Regions from separate parts of the Micromonospora sp. CPCC 205558 genome, predicted to be linked through region 1. Evidence: riboswitches for the same ligand, from Rfam matches in the RefSeq annotation. Region 1 holds a riboswitch; the other holds the start of a gene.

Region 1 (12,139 bases):
TCCGGGCCGCGTGGCACGTCGATCATGTTCGACGGTTCCGGGTTCGTTCCGAACGAGGCGGTCACGGTCACCTTCGGGAACGGGCTCGCGGTCAGCACCGTGCGGGCGAACGGTGACGGCGTCATCTCCGGCGCGACGGTCAGCGTTCCGGGTGCGGCGAAGGCGGGCGCGACCAGCGTCACGCTGAACGGCGCCACGTCGGCGACGAAGGTGTCCCGACCGTTCACCGTCACCGGCTAGCACCGAGCCGGACGTAGTGCCGCGTGGGGCGGGCCGTGAATTCGGCCCGCCCCACGCCAGCTGGGCGCCACCCGCTGTTAGCGTCGTCTGCCGTGACCGATCACGCGCTGCTCGCTTCGGGGCGCGACGCTGATGTCTTCGCGCTCGACGAGTCGCGGGTGCTGCGCCGCTACCGCCAGGGCGGGGACAGCGCGCCAGAGGCGGCGTTGATGGCGTACGTCGCTGCCGCCGGCTACCCGGTGCCCCTGGTGTACGACGTCCAAGGGCCCGACCTGGTGCTCGAACGACTCGACGGCGAGACTCTCCTGGCGGCGATGCTCGCCGGGCGTACCGCGGTCGGCGCGGCTGCCGACCTGCTCGTGGGCCTGCACGAACGCCTTCACGCCCTGCCGGCCCGGTTCAGCGTCGACCCGACGGACAGCATCCTGCACCTCGACCTGCACCCACAGAACGTCATGGTGACCTCGCGCGGACCGGTGGTCATCGATTGGCGCAATGCGGCCGAAGGACCGGCTGACCTGGACGTGGCCATGACCGCCCTCATCCTCGCCGAGGTGGCGGTCGGCCCGGACGTACAGCTCGCCGGTCGTGCCCGGGACGGCCTTGAGGCCTTTCAGCGGCGGGCCGAGCCGCCCCGGGCCAGCCAGCTGCGGCGGGCGGTGGGCCTGCGCCGCGTCGACCCCGCGTTGTCGGTCGTCGAGAAGTCCGCCCTGGGCCGCGCCGCAGCACTGGTCCGCACCCGGGTGGACTGACCGGGCCGGAGCCCCGGGCGGTCCCGGGCGGCGCGGTGATCGGCGTCGGACCAGCCACAGATGCGGCGGGGATTCGTCAGACCAAACGGTGACACTGCCGGAGGCGGGTCGCGGCGCGCGTCCGCGACTCATGAACAGTCTGTTACCGCTAACATGGTCAATCTGCCAGATCGGCTGTGTGGCTCCGGGTCGACCCGGAGGGGTTCGATCAGTGGCTGGGCGGGGTGCAGGGTGGACGTGAAAGCGCCAGGACGGTTCCGGTGACGACCGGCGACGTCGCGCGACGACCCGGCATCATCGACGCGCATCATCACCTCTGGGTCCGGGCGCGGCACCCGCAGCCCTGGATCGATCCGCACACAATGGCCGCGATCGACCACGACTTCACGCCGGTCGAGCTTGCCCCGGCGACCCGGGCCGCCGGGGTCACCCAGACCGTGGTCGTGCAGTCCGTCGCCGTCCGCTCGGAGACGCCCGAGCTGCTCGGCATCGCGGCCGACGACCCCCTCGTCGCCGGGGTCGTCGGCTGGGTCGACCTCACCGCCGCCGATGTCGGTCGTCGCCTCGACCGACTACGCAGGGCGCGGGGCGGCGAACGGCTGGTAGGCATCCGCCACCTGGTTCAGTCCGAGCCCGAACCGACCTATCTCGACCGTCCCGACGTGCGGCGGGGCATCGCCGCGGTCGGCGCCGCCGGCCTCGCCTTCGACCTCCTGGTGCGTCCGCACCAGCTGCCGGCCGCCACCCGGCTCGTCCGTGACCTGCCCGAGGTGCGGTTCGTCCTCGACCACCTCGGCAAGCCCGCACTCGGGCGAGCCGATCTCGGTGACTGGCGCCGCGACGTACGGGCGCTCGCGGCGGAGCCCAACACGACGGCGAAGCTCTCCGGCCTGGTGACCGAGGTGGAGGGTGCGTCCTGGACGGCAGCCGACCTGCGACCCGCTGTCGAGCACGCCCTCGACGTGTTCGGGCCGGACCGGCTGATGTTCGGCTCGGACTGGCCGGTGTGCCTGCTCGTCACCTCGTACACCCGCTGGGTAACCGTCCTCGGCGACCTGTTGGCCCCGCTGTCCGACGACGATCTGGCGGCGATCTGGCGGCGGACCGCCGCCCGGGCGTACCGGCTGGCGCCGTCCTGAGGCGGCAGCGGGTTCCGAACTGGGGACATAGCATGTTATCGATAACATGCTTACGGCGGCGGTCAATGTCGGGTGGTCAGACCTATGTCTCCGGTGGTGCAGGTAACGATGACAAAACATGCCGGCAAGACCTTGGCAACATACGTGAATGCGTGGCAAGGTAACGCCTGATCGTGGGAAACATCCGACCTATCTTTGAGGTTGTGCGGGCACCTGGCCGCATCGACAGCTGAGCGGGGTCGGTCGCTCACAGGCGTTCGGCTCGTCGGCGGGTCCCCGTCGGGTGCCGGCGCCACGCTTGGGGAAGGTCAGGTCCGACGATGAGTAGCGTCGAGGCAACCGCCGGCACGCAGCGCGGCGAGTTCAGCGACTGGGTCCGGGAACGGATCTCCCACGCCGTCTCCGAGTTCACCGCCGCGACCGCGCTGGTCGTCCTGTTCATCGCCCTGACCTTCGCGAGTCCCTACTTCCTGACAGCGGACAACCTCTTCAACATCGGGGCGCAGACAGCGGTGATCGCCATCATCGCCACCGCCCAGACGATGGTCATCATCACGAAGGGCATCGACCTGTCCGTGGGGTCGGTCGCCGCGCTCGCCGGCGTGTTGGGCGCGATGGTCGTGCGCGACCTCGGCTTCTCGATCTGGGCGGCCACGGCGGTCGCGATCGGCGTCGGCGCGCTGGCCGGGCTGTTGAACGGGCTGCTGGTGACGGTGGCCCGGATCCCGCCGTTCATCGCGACGTTGGGGACGATGTCGGTGGGCCGCGGCCTCGTCTTCATCATCACCGGGGCGGTCGGCGTCTACGGCCTGCCCCGATCCTTTCAACTGCTCGGCAACGGTGAGATCCTCGGCATTCCGTTCGCCGTGGTGATCACCATCCTGGTCGCCGTCGGGGTGGCCTTCCTGCTCTCCCAGACCCGTTTCGGTCAGCACACCTATGCGATGGGCTCCAACCTGGAGGCGGCCCGCCGTTCCGGCATCCGAGTGGGGCGGCACCTGACCGGGGTGTACGTGCTGGCCGGTGTGCTGGTCGGGCTGGGCGGCATGATCGCCGCGTCCCGGGTCAACTCCGGCCAGCCCAACTACGGCATCTCGCTGGAGCTCGACGTCATCGCCGCCGCGGTCATCGGCGGAGCCAGCCTGTTCGGCGGGCAGGGCCGGATCGTCGGCACCATCATCGGCGCGTTCCTGATCGCCCTGGTACGCAACGGCGCCGTCCTGCTCGACATCAGCATTCACTACCAGCAGGTGATCGTCGGCGTGATCATCTGGGCCGCCGTCTACTTCGACCAGTACCGCCGCCGGCGGCTGGAATCACGGGGTTGACATGCCATTTCGAGAGTCCGAACGAGGAAGGACACACACCATGGCACACACCACCACCAGCCGGCGGACGCGAGGACCACTCCTGCGCGCGCAGGCGATCCTGGCCGCGGTCGCGGCGACCGCTCTGCTCAGCGCCTGTGGCGGGGTCGAGGTCCGCGACGGCGGCGACGGCGCGACAAAGGACGCGAGCGGTCCGTTGAAGCTCGCCGTCGTACCCAAGGCGGTCGGGGCCGACTACTGGAACACGGTCAAGGCGGGCGCGGAGTGCGCCGCGGAGCGCGCGGGCAACGTCACCGTCCAGTGGGACGGGGTGACCACCGAGACCGACGTCGAGGGCCAGGTCAACCTGATCCAGAACTTCGTCACCAAGAAGGTCGACGGCATCGTCTACGCGGCGACCGACTCCAGCGCGTTGGCGCCGGCGACCGACAAGGCGCTCGGCGCCAACATCCCCGTCGCCATGATCGACTCTGGCACCAGCCCGCAGCCGTCGAACGTGCCCCTCTTCGCCACCGACAACCGTGCGTCGGCGACCGAGGCGGCGAAGATGCTCGCCACCGAACTCGGCCCCGGCAACCACGAGGTGGCGCTGGTCGAGTTCCAGCCCGGCTCGCAGACCAACACTGAGCGGGTCGACGGCTTCAAGGCCGGCCTGGCCCAGTACCCCAACCTGAAGCTGGTCGGCCAGCAGCCGAGCAAGAGCGACGTCAACGAGGCCCGCCGGGTCACCGAGAACATCCTCACCGCCAACCCCAACCTTGCTGGCGTCTTCGCGGCCAACGAGCCGAGCGTGCTCGGTGCCGCGCAGGCCATCCAGGCCGCCGGCAAGTCCGGCAAGGTGGTCATCATCGGCTGGGACGCAGCCCCGGACGAGATCGCCGGGGTACGCAGCGGCCAGATCTCGGCGCTGGTCGTGCAGAACCCGTTCAAGATGGGCTACTTCGGCGTCGACAAGATGGTCAAGCACCTTCGGGACAAGGCACCGCTGGCCTCGGCCGACACCGGCGTCACGTTCGTCACCAAGGAGAACATCGACTCGGCGGAGATCAAGGCGGTGCTCGAGCCCAGCTGCGCCAACCCGCCGGTGCAGTGATGGGCGGCATCCCCACGGCCACCGCCGACAGCGATCAACAACCCGTCGACGGCGACCCGCCGGTCCTCGAAGCCCGCGGCATCGTCAAGCGGTTCGGGCACGTCGAGGCGTTGCGTGGTGCCGACTTCACGGTTCGCCGGGGTGAGGTCGTCGCGTTGATCGGTGACAACGGCGCCGGAAAGAGCACCCTGATCAAGACCCTGTCCGGTGTGCATCCGCCGGATGAGGGCGAGATCCTGATCGGCGGCCGTCCGGTCCAGTTCTCCACCCCGGTCGACGCCCGGCGGGCGGGGGTGGAGACCGTCTACCAGGATCTCGCCGTCGCCGACGACCTCAGCGTGGCCGCCAACCTGTATCTCGGCCGGGAGATCCTGCGCTCCGGACCACTCGGTCGGCTCGGGCTGTTGGACAAGCGGGCCATGCGACAGGGCGCCGCCGCCGCCCTCGACGAGTTGGGCGTACGGATCTCCCGGGTCACCACTCCGATCGCGATGCTCTCCGGTGGGCAGCGGCAGTGCGTGGCGGTCGCCCGAGCCATCATCTGGGCGACAAACGTGGTCATCCTCGACGAGCCGACCGCGGCGTTGGGCGTGGTCCAGACCGGGCGGGTGCTCGACGTGGTTCGGCGGGCGCGCAACGCCGGCATGTCGGTGGTGTTGGTGAGCCACAACATGCCGCAGGTGCTCGACATCGCCGACCGGGTCGAGGTGCTGCGCCTCGGCCGACGAGCCGCGCAACTACGCGCCGACGAGGTCACCACCGACGACCTGGTCGCGGCGATGACCGGCAGCACGGATCGGGACGAGCGGTGACGGCGGTACGGGCGAGCGTGAACACCGTCGAGTCGCGGCTGCGGCTGCGGCTGAGCCCGCTGGGCTTCGGCGCCTCGCAGGGCGGCAACCTCTACCGGGCCACGTCGGAGGAGCAGTTCGCGGCCGCGGTGGACACCGCGTGGGCGGGTGGCATCCGATACTTCGACACGGCACCGCATTACGGGTTGGGCCTGTCCGAACGGCGGCTGGGTGCCGCCCTGCGCTCCCGCCCGCGCGGCGAGTACGTGGTGTCGACGAAGGTCGGTCGGCTGCTCGTGCCGTCGCCGGAGACGGCTCACCGGCGGGATCCGGAGGGGTTCGACGTTCCCGCCGATCACCGCCGGGTCTGGGACTTCAGCCGCGACGGCGTGCGCCGTTCGTTGGAGGCGAGCCTCCGGCGCACCGGCCTGGACCGGATCGATGTGGTGTATCTGCATGATCCGGACGAGCATTGGGAGCAGGCCTCGCGCGAGGCGATCCCGGCGTTGGTGGAGCTGCGGGAGCAGGGCGTGATCGGTGCGGTCGGGGCGGGGATGAACCAGTCCGCGATGCTGGCCCGCTTCGTGGCGGAGACCGATGTGGACGTGGTGATGTGCGCCGGCCGGTACACCCTGCTGGAGCAGGGGGCGTTGACCGACCTGCTGCCCGTCGCGCAGGCTCGCCGCGTCGGTGTGGTGGTCGCCGGGGTCTACAACTCCGGGCTGCTCGCCCGGGAGATGCCGCCGACCGACGCCGTCTACAACTATCGGCAGGCGCCGGTGGAGGTGATCGACCACGCCCGTCGGGTGGCGCGGGTCTGCCAGGCGTACGGCGTCACGCTGCCGCAGGCGGCGTTGGCGTTCGTCCGCCGTCACCCGGCCGTGGTGTCGACGGTGGTTGGCATGCGTGACGAGGCCCAGGTGACCGAGACCCTGCGCCGATCCGACGTCGACGTCCCGGATCAGCTCTGGGCGGCCCTGTACGACGAAGGGCTGCTCGATGTGCAGTCGTGAGGATCGGCGGTCACGATCGGGCCGTCTCGACGCTCGCGTCAGCGTCGTCGGGTAACCCCTGCAACGACTCCTCCACGCCGATCAGGTGGTTGGCCATCCGGGTGCGGGCCCGTTCCGGGTCGCGCGCCACGAGGGCCTTGAGGATCGCCACGTGTTCGTCATGGGTACGCAGGTCCGCGCCCTCCTCGTGCAGACTCCGCCAGAGCCGGCCGCGGATGGTGCGCCCGGCGAAGGCTTCGATCAGGCCGACGAGCACCGGATTCTCGGCGTGCACGGCGATGATCCGGTGAAACGCGATGTCGATCTCCATGATCCGCTCATGGTCCTGCGGCGACTGGCCGACCATCCGGGCCGCCTCGTCGAGCAGGTCCGCCGCCTGGGCCAGGGCCTCGTCGGTGATCCTGGTCGCCGCCAGCCGGGCGGCCTCGCACTCCAGCAGTCGCCGAACGGTGTGGATGTGCCGTGGGTCGCCCTGACCCTGGAAGTCCACCACGAAACCCATCGGGGCCAGCAGTTGTGGCGCGTCGAGGTTGGTGACGTAGGTGCCGTCGCCCTGGCGGATGTTGACGATGCCGAGGATCGACAGCGCCGACATCCCCTCGCGTAACGAGCCCCGCGAGACGCCGAGCGACTCGGCGAGATCCTTCTCGATGGGCAACCGGTCTCCGGGCCTGAACTGCCCTTCGAGGATCATCCGTTTGATGCCGTTGACCACTTCGTCAGTGCGAGACATGATCCCCCTAGCGGCCGGCGGGGGTGGCCTTCCCACCCGCGATCACGTACGCCTCCGGAGATGACACGGTAGTCGGGTCTGTCGCGGCCCAGTAGTGGCCGTCGGGAAACCGGTAGAGCGTGACGGACTCGGGACGCATCCGGGTGGAGTAGCCGGGCTCGCTGGGCAGGACGTAACCGCTGCCCGAGCCGGTGTCGCGGATGATGCACGGATCGGTGAAGTGCTCGTGCAGGTGGTCGACGAACTCGGTGACCCGGTTGGTGAGATCCCCCGAGATCGCGACGTAGTCGAGCACCGACACGTGTTGGACCATCTCGCACAGCCCGACGCCGCCGGCGTGTGGGCACACCGGGATGTCGAACTTCGCGGCGAGCAGCAGCACGGCGACGATCTCGTTGATGCTGGCCAACCTGCCGGTGTCCAGCTGGCAGAAGTCGATGGCCTCGGCTTGGAACAGCTGCTTGAACATCACCCGGTTGTGGCAGTGTTCGCCGGTGGCGACGCCGATCGGTGCGACGGCACGGCGGACGGCAGCGTGGCCCAGGATGTCGTCGGGGCTGGTCGGCTCCTCGATCCAGAGGGGCTTGAACTGGGCGAGGGCCGTGACCCACTCGATGGCCTGACCGACGTCCCACACCTGGTTGGCGTCGATCATCAGGTTGCGATCCGGCCCGAGGATCTCCCGCGCGATCGCGCAGCGGCGGATGTCGTCATCGAGGTTGGCGCCGACCTTGAGCTTGACGTAGCCGTAGCCGGTGTCCACCGCCTCCTGGCACAGCCGGCGCAGCTTGTCGTCGCCGTAACCGAGCCAGCCCGCCGAGGTGGTGTAGGCGGGGTAGCCGGTCCGGTCGAGCTCGGCGAGGCGGGCGGCCTTGGTGCCCTCCTTGGCGCGCAGGATGGCCAGTGCCTCGTCCCGGGTCAGCGCGTCGGAGAGGTAGCGCAGGTCCGCGATGTCGACGAGCTGCTCGGGGGACATGTCGACGAGCAGCCGCCACAGCGGCTTGTCGGCGATCCGGGCGACCAGGTCCCACGACGCGTTCAACACGGCGGCGAGGGACAGGTGGACGACACCTTTTTCCGGGCCGAGCCACCGCAGCTGTGAGTCGGAGGTCAGGAGGCGGTAGACCGCGCCCATGTCCGCTGCCATCGTCGCCACGTCCATGCCCACGAGGAGCTGGGCCTGATGGACTGCCGCCGCCGCCACGATGTCGTTGCCACGACCGATGGTGAAGGTCAGGCCGTGCCCCGCGAGCGGCGCGCCCGCGCCGTCGACGCCGTCGGTGTGCAGGACGACGTAGGCCGCCGAGTAGTCGCCGTCCTTGTTCATGGCGTCTGACCCGTCAGCGGTCAGGGAGGTGGGGAAGCGGACGTCTTCGACGGTGACGGCGGTGATCTGCGGCATGCGCTCCTCGCCCGACTAGGCTAAAGATCAGATGATCATTCGGAGTATACGGAGAGTTTCCTCGGAACGTCAACGTTGTCGATCACCGCCGGCATCCAGACATATGATGTTTGCGCGCACCGGACCCGGTCGGGATGGACGACGGCAGACGCACGTCACCTCGACGCATCGGATCCTTGTCGATTGTCGACACCTTTGGGGACGCCTCTCGCGCTGCCCGGCGTCCGCCCGCCATGCTGGTGACGATGATCACCGGCGGCCGCCGACACGCCCGAGAACGACATGTGGGGTGTGACAACGACTGTGTCCCTATATATGGTGTCGAGCGCAGCTGGTTCGGCCGCTCATCCGGCGCGGTCGAGGCAACAGGGAACCCGGTGGAAATCCGGGACTGTCCCGCAGCGGTGAGTGGGAACGACCGCCGTCATCAGCACTGGGCCACCACACGGCCTGGGAAGCGACGGCCAGTAGGAGACCGGCGAGCCGGTCGTGCCCACGAGTCCGAAGACCTGCCAGCGCGCCGCGTACCCGCACCCGGGTGGGCGGCGGTCCGAGGCCGCGTGGGACGGCTGACGCCACCTGACCCACGCCGGGCTGGCGTGGCGTCCGTCGGTGTCTGTCTCCTCGCGTCTCCGGGCCACCAGGTCTCGAACTCCGAGGAGCGAGTGGTGACAGTCACCGAGATAGTCCCGGCCAGCGGCGACGCGACAGTGCGCCGCACGCCGATGCAGGTCCGCAAGCGCGACGGTGGCACCGAACCGGTGGACGTGAACAAGATCGTCCGGGCGGTCGAGCGGTGGGCCGACGACCTGACCGACGTCGACCCGATGCGGGTGGCCACCCGCACCATCAGTGGCCTCTACGACGGCGCGACCACTGCCGAACTGGACCGGCTGTCCATCCAGACCGCGGCCGAGATGATCGGTGAGGAGCCGCAGTACTCCCGCCTCGCCGCCCGGCTGCTGGCCGGCTACGTCGACAAGGAGGTGCGCCGGCAGGGCATCACCTCGTTCAGTGCGGCGATTCGGGTCGGCCACGCCGAGGGCCTGATCGGTGACGACACCGCCGCATTCGTCACCGCGCACGCCACGACGCTCGATGCCGCCATCGACCCGGGCGGCGATCGCAGGTTCGAGTACTTCGGGCTGCGCACGGTGTACGACCGCTACCTGCTGCGTCACCCCACCAGCCGGCTGGTGCTGGAGACCCCGCAGTACTGGCTGCTGCGGGTGGCCTGCGGCCTGTCCCGGACGGCGGACGAGGCGGTCGGCTTCTACCGGTTGATGTCCAGCCTCGCCTACCTGCCCAGCTCACCGACCTTGTTCAACTCCGGCACCCGGCACACCCAGATGTCCTCCTGCTACCTGGTCGACTCCCCGCTCGACGAGCTGGACTCGATCTACCAGCGGTACGCCCAGGTCGCCAACCTGTCCAAGTTCGCCGGTGGCATCGGCATCGCGTACTCCCGGGTCCGCTCCCGGGGCGCGCTGATCCGGGGCACGAACGGGCAGTCCAACGGGATCGTGCCGTGGCTGCGCACACTGGACGCGAGCGTCGCCGCGGTCAACCAGGGCGGCCGGCGCAAGGGCGCGGCCTGCGTCTACCTGGAGCCGTGGCACCCGGACATCGAGGAGTTCCTGCAACTGCGGGACAACACCGGCGAGGACGCCCGGCGCACCCACAACCTCAACCTGGCCAACTGGATTCCGGACGAGTTCATGCGCCGGGTCGAGGCCGACGAGTTGTGGTCGCTGTTCGACCCGCACGAGGTTCCCGAGCTGCCCGACCTGTGGGGGGAGCGGTTCGACGCCGCGTACCGGCAGGCCGAGGCCCAGGGTCGCTACGTGCGGCAGGTCCCGGCGCGGGAGCTGTACGGGAAGATGATGCGGACCCTCGCCCAGACCGGCAACGGGTGGATGACCTTCAAGGACGCCGCCAACCGACTCTGCAACCAGACCGCCGAGCCGGGCTTCGTGGTGCACCTGTCCAACCTCTGCACCGAGATCGTCGAGGTGTCCAGTGACGCCGAGACCGCCGTGTGCAACCTCGGCTCGGTGAACCTGGCCGCCCACCTCACCGACGGCGGCATCGACTGGGAGCGGCTGCGCGCCACCGTGCGGACCGCGGTGACCTTCCTCGACCGGGTCATCGACATCAACTACTACCCGACCGCGCAGGCGGCGGCGAGCAACCCCCGCTGGCGGCCGGTCGGGCTCGGGCTGATGGGGCTGCAGGACGTCTTCTTCGCCCTGCGGCTGCCGTTCGACTCGCCGGCCGCGCGGGAGCTGTCCACCCGGATCAGCGAGGAGCTGTACCTGACCGCGCTGGAGACCTCCGCCGACCTGGCTCGCGACTTCGGCGCGCACCCGGCGTACCCGCAGACCCGGGCCGCGCGGGGTCAGCTCCAGCCCGACCTGTGGGGCGTCGAGGGTACGCAGACCGCGCGGTGGGACGCGCTGCGGGAGTGGGTCGAGGCGTACGGGCTGCGCAACTCGCTGCTGGTGGCGGTCGCGCCGACCGCGACCATCGCCTCGATCGCCGGGTGCTACGAGTGCATCGAGCCGCAGGTGTCCAACCTGTTCAAGCGCGAGACCCTGTCGGGGGAGTTCCTCCAGGTCAACACCGCTCTGGTACGCGAGTTGAAGGCCCGCGGTCTGTGGACCGACCGGATCCGCTCGGCGATCAAGCGGGCGGAGGGATCGGTGCAGGACATCGCGGAGCTGCCGGCCGGCGTACGGGAGTTGTTCCGCACCGCGTGGGAGCTGCCGCAGCGGGCGCTGATCGACCTGGCCGCCGCCCGCGCCCCGTTCATCGACCAGTCCCAGTCGCTGAACCTGTTCCTGGCCGCGCCGACAATCGGCAAGCTCTCCTCGATGTACCTGTACGCCTGGAAGGCCGGGCTGAAGACCACCTACTACCTGCGCTCACGCCCCGCCACGCGGATCCAGCAGGCCACCGTCAGTGCCGTCGCACCCGCCGCCGCCGCACCCATCGCCCTCGCGCCCGTCGCCGTCGACGCGGAGGCGCTGGCCTGCTCGCTGGAGAACCCCGAGTCGTGCGAGGCCTGCCAGTGACCGCCGCCGACACCACCGACGCCGCCACCAACGACACGAGGACCACGCACATGCTGCTCGACCCCGGGATGGACCTCACGCTCCGCCCGATGCGTTACCCGCACTTCTTCGACCGCTTCCGCGACGCGATCCGCAACACCTGGACCGTCGAGGAGGTCGACCTGCACGCCGACCTCGCCGACCTGGACAAACTGTCGCCGGCCGAACGGCACCTGGTCAGCCGCCTGGTGGCGTTCTTCGCCACCGGCGACACGATCGTCGCCAACAACCTGGTGCTCAACCTGTACCAGCACGTCAACAGCCCCGAGGGCCGCCTCTACCTGTCCCGGCAGCTGTTCGAGGAGGCCGTGCACGTCCAGTTCTATCTCAACCTGCTCGACACGTACGTGCCGGACGAGACCGAACGCTTCGAGGCCTTCGCCGCCATCGAGAACATCCCCTCGATCCGCCGTAAGGCCGAGTTCTGCTTCCGCTGGATCGACTCCCTCAACGACCTGCGGGAGCTTCGGTCCCGGGAGGACCGGCGGACGTTCCTGCTCAACCTGATCTGCTTCGCCGCCTGCATCGAGGGGTT
Region 2 (12,139 bases), on a different contig from region 1:
TTGCGGTGCGACGCTCAGCGAGACGGTGACGGCGACACCCAACTCGTACAGCGCGCCAGGGAGGACCCGCAGGGCCCTCTTGGGGTTAGCGAGGCTGTTGGCGGCCCCGATGCAGCACAGCAGGCAGGCCAGCCGGAGCCCGTCGACAGCGGCGGACAGGGTCGCCTCCAGGGAGACCGGGCCGCCGATCTGGATGCCGGCGTACCAGTCGGGGGTGGGCAGGTGCGGGAGCCGGAAGAGAATGTGGTCGTCGGGCGTGATGCCGGAGGCGAAGACCGTCCGGAACACCACCCGGATCGCGATGATGATCAGGGCGAGGTAGAGGTAGTAGCGGAACGCCCGTGCCCAGGGCGCGTCCGTGCGACGGGCGCTGACGACGAACCCGAGCACCGCGAAGATGAGCAGCAGGAGAAGCGGGTTGCTGGTGCGGCTCGCGGCGGTGGCCAGCGCGAGCGCCCACAACCACCAGGCCACCGGGTGCAGAGGGCGCGGCAGCCGCGCCACCGCGAGCCGGTGCACGAGGCCGCTACGGATCGGGCGCATCGGGTCAGGCGCGGCGGCGTCGCCAGCCGACGACACCGCCGGCAAGGGCGAGCAGGGCCAGCAGCCCGACCGTGATCAGTGCCGGCAGCGCCGAACCGGTGTCCTGGCGAGCGGCCATCGCGGTGGGTTCCGCGTCGAGAATGCGGGGTGCGTCGGCGGTGGTGCTCGGTGGCAGGGACGGTCCTCCCGCTACCGCCGAGGTAGCTTCGCCGGCCGGGGGCGTCGGCGTACCACTGATCGGGCCCGGCGTCGGTGCTCCCGCCAGCGGGAGGCCGGGCGGAGGGTTGCCGACGCCGGGATCGACGGGCGGCGGGTTGCCAGCCCTCGGTGGGTTGCCAACGCCCGGTGGATTCCCGCCACCCGGCTGAGCCGGGGTGGGTGCGGCGGGTGGGGGAACGGTGGTGGCTGTTCCGGTCGGTTTGCTGTTGCGGGCTCGGACGCTGTCCGGACTGAACTGGGGCCGCCCCTGGGTGCCGCCGATGTCGGTGGCCCCGAAGATCCACAGGTCGACGCTGCCGGGCTTGGGCTTGTAGCTCATCGCGCCGAGTTGGCTGTAGACCCAGGTGTTCTGCCCCGGGTCGGCGTGCCAGTAAGACCAGTACGCGCTGGCCGGCGGTGTGAGAGCACATCTCTCGGTGGCCGGGGTGGGGTACTGCGTACCGCCCTGGTAACCCGCGTAGCCAATCCGGCAGATGAACGCGGGCCCATCGTGCTGCGTCCCGGTGGTGCGCCAGCCACCCTGGTTGAGCAGTTGATAACCGGTGGTCGGGGTGGTGCCGCAGGACCGCAGGAGTGGCCCGCCCCACTTGCTGAAGTCGACCGCGAGGATCACCCCGGACGACGTGGTGCACTGGCCGATCGGCAGCGGGTCGGCCAACGCGGGCGCGGGTGTCCCCGCCACCATCGCGACGATCGACAGGGCGACCACCGACCGGAGCCACCTGCGGGCCGTCACGAGGCACCGCCATCGCCGGCCACCGCGCGCCGACGTGCGGAGATCCGCAGCAGGACGCCGGCGACGACGAGCACCAGCGCCAGCAGGATGACTGTCACGATGGACGCGCCGGTGCGGGGCAGGTTGCCCGACGGCTGCCCCCCGTTGCTGGGCGATGGCGGGGTCAGGCTGGTCGACGGGAGCGGCGACTGACTCGCGGTCGGTGTCGCAGTCGTGCTGGGCGTCGCGGTCGGCGTTGGCGTCGGTGAGCCGGTCGGATCCGTGCCGGGCAGTTCGTGCACGTCGCGGGTCAGGGTGGCGAACGACATTCCGGTGGCACCGCCGACAACCTGGGTGGTCGCGCGCACGTCGGAGCCAGCCTGGCCCCCGGCGGCGACGGTGAACCCGCCGTCGTCGTTCTGCTGGCCGGCCAGGAACGACATCGCATTGTCGACCTGTCGGGCATAGGTGGTGCCGCGCAGGGCGAGGCCCTGGATCGCGAGCGCCGTGGAGTTGGTGGAGTCGCCGGCCGCGCCGGGGAACCCGCCGTGCGCCTTCTGCGCCGAGGCGATCCAGGTCAGCGCCTTGTCGACGGCGCTGACCGCCGCCGCGTCGTCGGTCAACGGCGCGAGAGCCATCGCGGCCATCGCGGTGCTGTCGACGTCCTTGTCGGCGTCCGCCGCCGGGATGAGGCTGGGGAACGACCCGTCGGCGCGCTGGAGTCCCTTGAGGAACTCGACCGGCTTGATGGCAGCCTCGCCCTGGCCGGCGCGCAGCTGCGCCATGATGCCGAGCGACTGCCCGAACACCGAGGTGGCGTACCGGTAGTTGCCGGCCCCGGCACAGCCGGTCGGCGCGTCGACCTTGGTACAGGTCACGTCACCCAACGCGGCGATCAGGTCGTGTCCACCGAACGACCGTGGGTCGTAGCCGGTGACCTGGGCCAGCAACGCCATCTTCCCGATCGCGCCGCCGACGGCGTAGTCGGTGCCGACGCCCAACCACATGTCGACGGTGAATCCGTTGTCGCCAACCGCGCCGCCGCCGCGCAGGAACTCGACGATCGCCCGCAGCTTGGTGTCGTCCCCGCCGGTGGCGGCCAGGGCGTAGGCACCGTCGATGCTCAACCCGAAGTCGGGGAAGCCGGGGAACGACTCGTAGTACCTGCCGTCGATCAGGTTGCCCGGCGCGACGAGGTAGGCCACCCCCTTGACCAGATCGGGTCGCGGCCCGGCCGGCGGCGGCGGCGGCGCACCCAGGGTGGCAAGATTCTTACCGGCCAGGGCGAGCGCCGCAGCGGCGGTGGCGGCCAGGTCCGCGTCCGGGTTGCTCGGGTCGGGGCTGAGCCCACCGCCGGTGACGATCCGGCTGACCAGGAGGCCGGTGGCGGCGGCGGCCCGGTCGGTGAGGCCGAGTACGGCGAGTGCCTGCGCGGCGTGCCCGGTGGGGTAGGTGTCGCTGAAGCCCGCTCCGGTCCATGGCTGGTACCCACCGTCCGGCTCCTGCGCCGCAGCCAGGAACGCCTTGGCCGAACTCAACGCCGCGTCGTGCCCGCCGAGCGTGTGCATCGCCAGGACGGCCAGCGTCGTGGCCGCGAGGTCCGGGTCACAGGCGTCGGTGGGGCTGCGCCATACACCGGCGAAGGCACCGGTCGCGCACTGCTGCTCGGTCAGTCGGGTGACGGTCGCGGCCGGCGGGGTGACGCCGGCCCGCTTGAGCGCGAGCAGGGCGGTCGCGTGGGTCAGGGGATCGCTCGATCCGGCGAAGTCACCGGCGGCGGCGCAGCCGGCGTCGACGTCGGTCGCGGTGCACACCCGATCGGTGAGCGTGGCGATCAGATCCCGGTCGCCGAACGCGCGCGGGTTACCGCCGGTGATGGTCAGCAGGAGCGCGAGGTTGGCGACGTTGGCGATGTGGGGTGCGGCGGTGGCACCGTTCGGGGAGATCGCGGCATCGACGTGCGCCCGCAGGTAATCGACGATCTTGGTGATGGTCTGGTCCTGCCCACCGGTCCCGGCCAGGGCGGTGGCGACGGCGATGGTCCGGTAGTAGTCGACGAAACCGTTGTCGACGTGGTCGCCGTCGGCGAGCTGCGCGACAAGGTAACTCGCAACCGCCTTGACCTGGGCTTCCGTCGGTGGCACCGGCACGGGCGTCCCGGTCGGGGTCGCGGTTGGCGTCGCGGTCGGCGTCGGGCCGCTCGCGCGTACCGATGCGGGGGTGAAGCTCGGCGCCCCGGTGGTGCCGCCGATGTCGGTGCCGCCGAAGACCCACGCTTCGACCTCACCTGGGCCGGGCCGTTGGGACATCGCGCCGAGTGGACTGTAGGTCCAGTGGTCCTGCCCGGCCGGAGCGATCCAGTAGGACCAGTAGGCGGTGGCCGGCGGCGTCAGCTGACACGCCTCGTCGGCCGGCGTCGGGTGCTCGGCACCGGCGTCGAAGGCGGGTGACCCGATCCGGCAGATGAACCCGGGGCCGTCGTGGGCGGTACCGGTCGTGGTGAAGCCCGCCTCGTGCAGCAGATCCAGGCCGGTGGTCGGGGTGGCGTCGCAGCCGCGCAACAGCGGCCCGCCCCACGCGCCGAAGTCGACCGCGACGATCGCGCCCTGGGTCGGGGTGCAGAACTCCAGCGGATCGGCGATCGCCGCACGGGTCGGCACCACCAGCGCCAACGCGCCGAGCGTCACCGCGGCGACCAACGCCAACCACGGCGCGGAGATCCGCGACGTTCGACTGACCAGTGGGGACATGGTGACTCTCTCCGGGGTAGCGGCGCAGGCGCGGACGCGGACCCCGAGACGAGTCCCGGAAACCTGGCTCCGCGCCGTGTACCTCGACGGCGCTGCGGTGCACTATCCAGCCAGGTAATCCGACTCGTCCCGAAAACGGGACCTACGGCTGCGGGCCAGCGCCGGACTTTGACCGGCTTCCCCTGACTGCTGGATCGCGGTCATCGGACCACAACCCCGACCACCTCGTCAACGCGAGGACGTGTCATGTACCTAACAGCGCGCGGTAGGGGCTTCCTCCCATACCGTGACCGCGTCATCGCGTGGGGGAACCCGGTGGAAATCCGGGGCTGACGCGCAACGGTGAGGACGGTTGGCCGTCCCGAGCCCGACCACCCACGTGGTGACGCAGCACCTGCGGTATCCGTCCCACGCGTCCTGCGGCCGGCCCGCCCCGCTCCCGCCGGCCCCTGCCGGGCTCCGGGTCGAGGCAGTCGTGCCCCTTCCCCCAAGGAGACCCGATGTCCTCGCGCCTTTCCTCCGGCAGCCGCCGGAGACGACTCGCGACAGTTCCCGCCGCCGCGCTGATCGCCTCGGTCGTCGCGGTCACGACCGGTGCCGCGCCGGCCGCCGCGACCTCGACAGCGGCGCAGATCGCCACCGCCAAGACCAATGGCGTCGCCTACCTGCGCACCCTGCAGGCCGCCGATGGCAGCTACGCCAGCGGCGGGCTGTCGAACGAGTGGGCGTTCAGCGCGTTCGCCCCCGCCGGCGTCGCGGCCGTAGACGTCTACCCCTCCGGCGACACGACCAAGAACGCCCGCACCGTGTACCGTAACCAGCTCTCCGCCGCGTCCTGGCCGAGCACCGCGCCCGTCGTCACCGACTACGAGCGTGGCGTCCTGAACGCCTACGCCGCCGGCATCGACCCCGCCCGGGTCTCCCCCGCCCGCAACCTGATCGCCGATACCATCGCCTACTGGCAGACCGGATCGGCCGGCTACTACGGCCCGCCGGCGAACTTCAACGGCACCATCTTCGCCACCCTCGCCCTGGCCGGCGCGAAGACCCAGACCGGTGCCGCCCGCGTGCCGCAGGCGCTGCTCAACCTGTCGGTCACCCGGATCCGCAACAACCAGCACAACGACGGCGGCTGGACCTTCAGCCAGGCCGAGGGCAACCCCACCCAACTCGCCGCCGCCAGCGACATCGACATGACCGGCGCAGCCATGGCCGCCCTTTGTGCCGCCGGGGTGCCCAACACCGACACCGACGTCGTCCAGGCGAAGAACTTCCTCAAGGGCAAGCTCGTCAACGCCTCGGGCGCGTTCACCTCGATGTTCGGTGTGAACACCGACTCGAACGCGTGGGCTGTCTCCGGGCTGAACGCCTGCGGCATCCCGAGCCAGGGCACCGACTTCACCACCACGGCCGGAAAGACGCCGATCGACTTCCTCCGCGCGCAGCAGTTGAGCGGCGGTGGGTTCAAGTACCTCACCACCAACACCACCCCATCGGCGTACGCCTCGATCGACGCGGTGCGGGCCCTGGCCGCCGCGGGCTACACCGCCGCTCCCCCGACCCCGGTCACCGCCGGCGCTCCCACCTGGGTCGCGGCGAGTGGGTTCACCGCCGGCATCGCCTCCCGACTCGCCGTGATCATCGACAATGGCAGCGGCAGCATCAAGCCGTGCGCGGTGACGCTGACGCCGACCGCCGCCACCACCACCCTCGGCGCCGTGCTGGACGCCGCCGTCGGCGCGGCCGCCCCCAGCGGCTGCGTCACCGCCCTCAACCCGACCAGCGGCACCGGCACCATCACCTCGATCAACGGCCTGGCCAACAGCGGCTCCTCCACATGGAAGGTGTCCCGCGACGGCAGCACCCTGGCCACCGCGACCCGCGGCACGACAGTGACCGTCGGCGACACCATCTACCTGCGCTACGGCGTCTGACCGTCGGGTAGTGGCGTGGTCAGCGGCGGCCGAGCCGCCGCTGACCACGCTCTCGCCGGTTGCTCAGGCGAGGGTGACGAGGTGGATCGCGGCGACGGTGACGAGACCCGCGCCGAACAGCGTGATGCCGCTGGCGGCAAGGACGGGCGCCACCCGGGTGGCCAACCCAAGAATGGCGCGGGACTGTGCGCCCCGGGTGACCAGGGAGCTACCGGCGACCGCGAGGATCCCGACGCCGAAGAGCACGACGGCCATGCCCAGGCCGAACGTCAGGACCAGCAGCAGAGCGAAGCCGGCGCGACCGATGAACAGCCCGGTCGCCAGCACGAGGAACGCGGCCGGGGAAGGGGTCAGCCCGCCGGAGATGCCCAGCAAAAACAGTCCGGGGCGTTTGACGTGGTCATGACTGTGGGTGTGGGTGTGGCCATGACCGTGGCCGTGGCCGTGGCCGTGGGTGTGGGTGTGGTCGTGACTGTGGCCTGCGGCGTGTAGGTGCCGGCGCACCATCCACAGACCGGTGAGCATCCGCACCGCGACGGTAACCGTGCCGACCGGCCCCGGGCAGGTGTAGTCGACAGTCGCACCGGTCCGCGCCAGGGCCTTGAGCGGTGCGACAACGCCGAGGCAGGGCCGCGCCCCGTCGGCCACGGTGATCCGCTTGAGCAGGTACGCGGGAAACTGCTCGGACGCCGCGATCACGGCGGGGTCGGTCGTCCGGTAGTCGACCGCACCGTCGAGCAGGATGCGGTCGGCCGGCAGCAGGCCGAGCGAGACGCCGAGCAGTGTCAGGTCGTCGGGGCCGCCGACCCGCCACCGCACCCGCACGACGTCGGGCCGCTGCTCGTCAGGCGTGATGGACACGGTCTGCGGATCACCGAACGGGTGCGCCGATGCCGGGGACGGCAGGGCCAGGACGGCTGCTGCGACGGCGAGGGCCACCAGCGGGATCACCGTCGCCGCGTTTCGTCGTCGCCGACGTCGATGCTGGGACAAGAGGGCTCCAGGATGGCGACTACACGATTCGCGGCAACCCTGTCGACCGTCGGCAAACGCGCAGGTCCAGGCCGGTGTGGGGCACGAAGAAACGACATGAACAGTTCGTTGATCAACTTATTGGTCAGCGCAGATGCGCGGGCGGTGACGCGCGCTTGGACGTGATTCGACGACCGCATTCCTGTTCATGATGCAGACATCTTGCAATTGCCAATGAGTTGCAACTGTGCCACCGTGATCATCAACTGTTGCGGCTGCACCTGCACGCCCCACACCCCGTTACCCACACCACAGGAGCGTTCCGTGACCCGGATCCGTCCGACCTTCCGACGCCTCGTGGCGTTGACAGCAGCGGCCGGGATGCTCGTCCTCGCCGGCTGCTCGGCCCCGACCACCCCGGACAGCCCAGCCGGCGGCGCGACACTTGTCGTGGCCACCTCCGACGAGCCCGACGCACTGAACCCGGTGCTCAACTTCGGCGTCGACGGCGCCGCGCTGATCTTCGACGGGCTCGTCGCCCGCGACAGTGACAACCGCCTCGTCCCTGGGCTGGCCACGGCGTTGCCGGTACTGTCCGCCGAGGGACGCACCGTGACCGCGAAGCTCCGCGACGGCGTGCAGTTCCACGACGGCACCGCGCTGACCGCCCAGGACGTCGTATTCACGTACCAGGCCGTGCTGGATCCAAAGGTCGACTCGACGCTGCGCTCCGACCTGGACATGGTGGAGTCGGTGACCGCACCCGACGCGACCACAGTCGTGTTCCGGCTGCGCTACCCGTACGCGCCGTTCCTGCAGCGGCTCACCCTGGGCATCGTGCCGTCGAAGCTGCTCAGCGGGCAGGACATCAACACCACCGGGTTCAACCGGAAGCCGATCGGGACCGGGCCGTACAAGGTCGAGTCCTGGACGCCGGGTGACCGGCTGGTGCTCACCGCGAACGAGCGCTACTTCGGTGGCCGGCCGGCGAACAACCGGGTCGTGGTGGCGTTCGTCGCCGACGACAACGTCCGCGCCCAGCGGATGCGCGCCGGTGAGTTCGACGCCGCCGAGCTGCCGCCGAAGCTCGCCTCCGGATTCGACTCCGACAACACGTACCGGGTGCAGCGGGTGCCGACCGCCGACTACCGGGGCGTGATGCTGCCGATGGGCAACCCGGTCCTGGCCGACCCGGCGGTCCGCCGGGCGCTCAACCTCGCCGTCGACCGGGCCGCGATGGTGTCCGGAATCCTCGGTGGCGCCGGCGAACCGGCGTTCGGGCCGGTCCCCCCGACCTCCGAGTTCGCCGACCCTTCGACAGTCGGCACGCCGACCGCCGACGCGACGGCGGCGAGCGCGCTGCTCGACGCTGCCGGCTGGAGGCCCGGTTCGGGTGGGGTGCGGGCCAAGGACGGCCGGCCGGCCCGGTTCACGCTGATGTACCCGGCAACCGACACCCTTCGCAAGGACCTGGCCCTGGCCGTCACCGCCGACGCGAAGAAGATCGGCATCGAGGTCACCCCGGCCGGGCTCACCTGGGACGCCATCGATCCGCGGATGAAGTCCGACGCCCTGCTGATGGGCTATGGCACTCCGTACGACCCGGACTTCGTCTCGTACAAGCTGTTCAGCTCCCAGTTCGCCGGGCAGGGCTACTTCAACCCTGGCTCGTACCGCTCCGAGGTGACGGACCGGGCCCTCCAGGAGGGCCGCGACCAGATCGACCCGGCTCTTCGCAAGGCCGCGTACACCCAGTTCCAGAAGCAGTTGGCCGCCGACGTGCCGTGGCTGTTCCTCACCTACCTGCGGCACACCTACGTGCTGAAGTCCTCCGTCCAGGGCGCGGCCCCCCGGGTCGAGGCGCACGAGCACGGGGTGGCGAACAGCATCTGGTGGAACATCAACACCTGGACGCGCTCATGACCCGCTCCGGCCGACTGGCCGGGGCCGGGGCGGTGGTCCGACGCCGCCTCCTGGTCGCCGTGCCGGTGCTCGCCGCGACGAGCGTCGGGATGTTCGCCCTGGGTGCCGCCTCGCCGGTGGACCCCGCCAAGCAGTACGCGGGCGCGGCGGCCTTCACCGCCAGCGAGGAGAACCTGGCGCAGATTCGCGCCAACTGGGGTGTCGACGACCCGCTGCCGGTGCAGTACCTACGCTGGATCGGCAATCTGGTCCAGGGCGATCTGGGCTGGTCGACGAGTCGTCACGAGCCGGTCGCCGCAGTGCTCTCCGACCGGGCCGGCTGGACGCTGTTGCTGATCGGTGTGACCCTCGCCCTGGTCCTGGTCGGCAGTCTGCTGCTGGGCGCGCTGGCCGCGTACCGCAGGGGGGGGTTGTTCGACCGGGGTTTGCGGGCGGCGGCCTACGCGGTCGAGTCGATGCCGGTGTTCTGGCTGGGTCTGGCCGCGATCGCCGTGTTCGCGCTGGCCCTGGGCTGGTTTCCGGCGGGCGGGCTCACCGATGTCACAGCGACCAGCACCTCCTGGGCCGACGTGGCGCACCACCTGATCCTGCCGGTCGGAGTGCTGGCCGTTTCCCAGGCACCGTGGTTCGTGCTGTTCGTCCGGGACGCCGTAGCGGAGAGCATGCGCGACGACCACGTGCTCGCGGCGCGGGCCCGGGGGTTGCCCGGGCGGACGATCCTGTTCGGGCACGCGTTACGGACCGCGCTGCTGCCGTTCCTCACCCTGGTCGGCACCCACCTGCCCGAGCTGGTCGGCGGGGCGGTGCTTGTCGAGACGGTCTTCTCGCTGCCGGGCCTCGGTGCCGTCACGGTGGCCGCCGCACTGGGCAGCGACTTCCCGCTGTTGGCGGCGATCACGCTTGTCACCACCGCCGTGGTGCTGGCCGCGAACCTCACGACCGACCTCGCCTACGCCGCCGCCGACCCGAGGGTGCGACTCGATGGCTGACCTTGCTACCCGACAGCCGCTGCTCCACCTGGCCCGGTCCCGGCTGCGGCTGCGGCTGCGACCCGGCCAGACCGGTGTCGTCATCGCCGGTCTGGTCCTGCTGGTGGCAGTCGCCGGCTCGCTGCTCGCTCCGCTCGTCTGGCCGCTCGACCAGAGCGCGGTCGCGCTGGACCAGACCCGCTTGGCACCGTCCTGGGCCCACCTTGCCGGCACTGACGACCTGGGCCGCGACGTGGCGCACCGGGCTGTCTACGGACTGCGGGTCTCGTTGCTCGTCGGCGCGGTCGCCGCCCTCGTGGCCACGGTTCTCGGGGGCGTGGTCGGCGGGATCGCCGGCACGCTCGGCGGCCGGGTGGACCGGATCCTGATGCGGATCGTGGACACCATCGCCGCGATGCCACACCTGCTGCTGGGCATCTTCATCGTCGCCATGCTGCGGCCCAGCCTCGGTGCCGTGATCGCCTCCGTCGGGCTCACCCACTGGCTCTCCACCGCCCGCATCGTCCGATCCGAGTTGTTGAGCCTGCGGACCCGACCGTTCATCGACGCCGCCATCAGCGGTGGGGCCGGCCGACTCCGGGTCCTCACCCGGCACCTGCTGCCGCACGTCCTGCCCCGGCTGGCGCTGGCCACCACCCTGATGATCCCGCACGCGGTGTGGCACGAGACCGCCCTGTCGTTCCTCGGCCTCGGCCTGCCGCCGCACCTCGCCTCACTGGGCAACATGATCAATGACGGCCAGGGGTCGCTGCTGACCGGTGCCTGGTGGGCGAGCCTGGCACCGGGCGCGGTCATCGTCGTCGTCACCCTCGCCATCGCGGTCCTCGCCGCCCGCTGGCGCGACCGCCTCGATCCCCGGGTCCGAGCGGAGCTGCACCTGTGACCACCACCGAGTCCGTTTCAGCCCCGGCGTCGCCCCGCGTCGCCGCGGGTCAGCCGCTGCTCACCGTGGACCGTCTCGGCGTCGAGTTCCGGCTCCGCGACACGACAGTGCGTGCCGTCAGCGACCTCAGCCTCACCGTCCGGGCCGGCGAATTGCTGGCCATCGTCGGCGAGTCCGGCTGCGGCAAGTCCGTCCTGGCCCACGCCCTGCTCGGCCTGCTGCCCGGCAACGCCACGACCACCGGCCACGCCGTCCTGCACGAGCCGGACAGCGAACCGGTCGACCTGATCACCTGCGGTCAACGCCACCTGGCTCGCAGGGTGCGTGGGCGCCGTCTCGGGTTGGTGCCGCAGAGCCCGGCCACCGCCCTGAACCCGGTGCGCACCGGACGGCGGTTGCTCGCCGAGACGCTGCGGGCGCACGGCCGCGACCGCGCGGACGCCGAGCAACTCGCTGTCGATGTCGGGCTCGACCCGACGGATCTGGACCGCTATCCCCACGAGCTGTCCGGCGGGATGGCACAGCGGCTGGTCACCGCGCTCGCGCTGGCACCCGACCCGGCGCTGCTCATCGCCGACGAGCCCACCACCGGGCTGGACCGACCGCTGGTCGACCACACCCTCGACCTGCTGAGACGTCGCTGCGACAACGGCTCGGCTGTCGTACTCATCACGCATGACCTGGCGGCCGCGCAGCGGGTCGCCGACACCGTCGCCGTGATGTACGCCAGCCGCATCGTGGAACACCGCGACACCGACCAGCTCTTCACCGCACCGGCCCACCCGTACGCCTCGGCGCTGCTCGACGCCCTGCCGGACCGGGCCTTCCGGCCGGTGCCGGGCGACCCGCCGATGCTCACCGCGCTGCCTCCGGGCTGCGCGTTCGCGCCCCGCTGCCCGCGCCGCACCGACGCCTGTACGGACCGACCAGAGCCGACACCGGTCACCGGCGGCGGCACGGCGGCCTGCCACCACCCGATCCTTCCGGGAGCCACCACGTGACCGACGCGCAGCACCTGCTCGCCGACGAGGTGACCGTCGGGTACGGCCGCCAGGTCGTCCTCAACGGGGTCACAGTGCGTCTCGGCCGCGGAGAGACGGTCGGACTGCGCGGGCCCTCCGGCTGCGGAAAGTCGACGCTGGTCCGGGTCCTGGCCCTGCTGCACCGCCCCGATCAGGGTCGGGTCAGCATCGACGGCACCCCGGTCGACG

What was found. A riboswitch is a leader RNA that binds a small molecule or an ion and turns the genes downstream of it on or off. The one in region 1 is predicted to bind cobalamin.
Region 2: another riboswitch for cobalamin. It lies ahead of V6U86_RS01845 (hypothetical protein); the one in region 1 lies ahead of V6U86_RS21735 (ribonucleoside-diphosphate reductase subunit alpha).

The regions. Positions count from the first base shown of each region.
Region 1 is NZ_JBAKHR010000019.1:93,766-105,904, forward strand. Features, by position in the region: gene V6U86_RS21690 (GH92 family glycosyl hydrolase) at 1-240, shown strand, start outside; gene V6U86_RS21695 (phosphotransferase) at 333-992, shown strand; gene V6U86_RS21700 (amidohydrolase family protein) at 1,253-2,131, shown strand; gene V6U86_RS21705 (ABC transporter permease) at 2,452-3,459, shown strand; gene V6U86_RS21710 (ABC transporter substrate-binding protein) at 3,500-4,552, shown strand; gene V6U86_RS21715 (ATP-binding cassette domain-containing protein) at 4,552-5,364, shown strand; gene V6U86_RS21720 (aldo/keto reductase) at 5,361-6,356, shown strand; gene V6U86_RS21725 (FadR/GntR family transcriptional regulator) at 6,367-7,089, opposite strand; gene V6U86_RS21730 (enolase C-terminal domain-like protein) at 7,097-8,491, opposite strand; cobalamin riboswitch at 8,807-9,022, shown strand; gene V6U86_RS21735 (ribonucleoside-diphosphate reductase subunit alpha) at 9,217-11,565, shown strand; gene V6U86_RS21740 (ribonucleotide-diphosphate reductase subunit beta) at 11,616-12,139, shown strand, end outside.
Region 2 is NZ_JBAKHR010000001.1:421,668-433,806, reverse strand. Features, by position in the region: gene V6U86_RS01860 (CbiQ family ECF transporter T component) at 1-543, opposite strand, end outside; gene V6U86_RS01855 (LPXTG cell wall anchor domain-containing protein) at 548-1,498, opposite strand; gene V6U86_RS01850 (prenyltransferase/squalene oxidase repeat-containing protein) at 1,495-4,227, opposite strand; cobalamin riboswitch at 4,320-4,435, opposite strand; cobalamin riboswitch at 4,503-4,624, shown strand; gene V6U86_RS01845 (hypothetical protein) at 4,728-6,161, shown strand; gene V6U86_RS01840 (hypothetical protein) at 6,225-7,112, opposite strand; gene V6U86_RS01835 (ABC transporter substrate-binding protein) at 7,458-9,056, shown strand; gene V6U86_RS01830 (ABC transporter permease) at 9,026-10,045, shown strand; gene V6U86_RS01825 (ABC transporter permease) at 10,038-10,928, shown strand; gene V6U86_RS01820 (ABC transporter ATP-binding protein) at 10,925-11,929, shown strand; gene V6U86_RS01815 (ABC transporter ATP-binding protein) at 11,926-12,139, shown strand, end outside.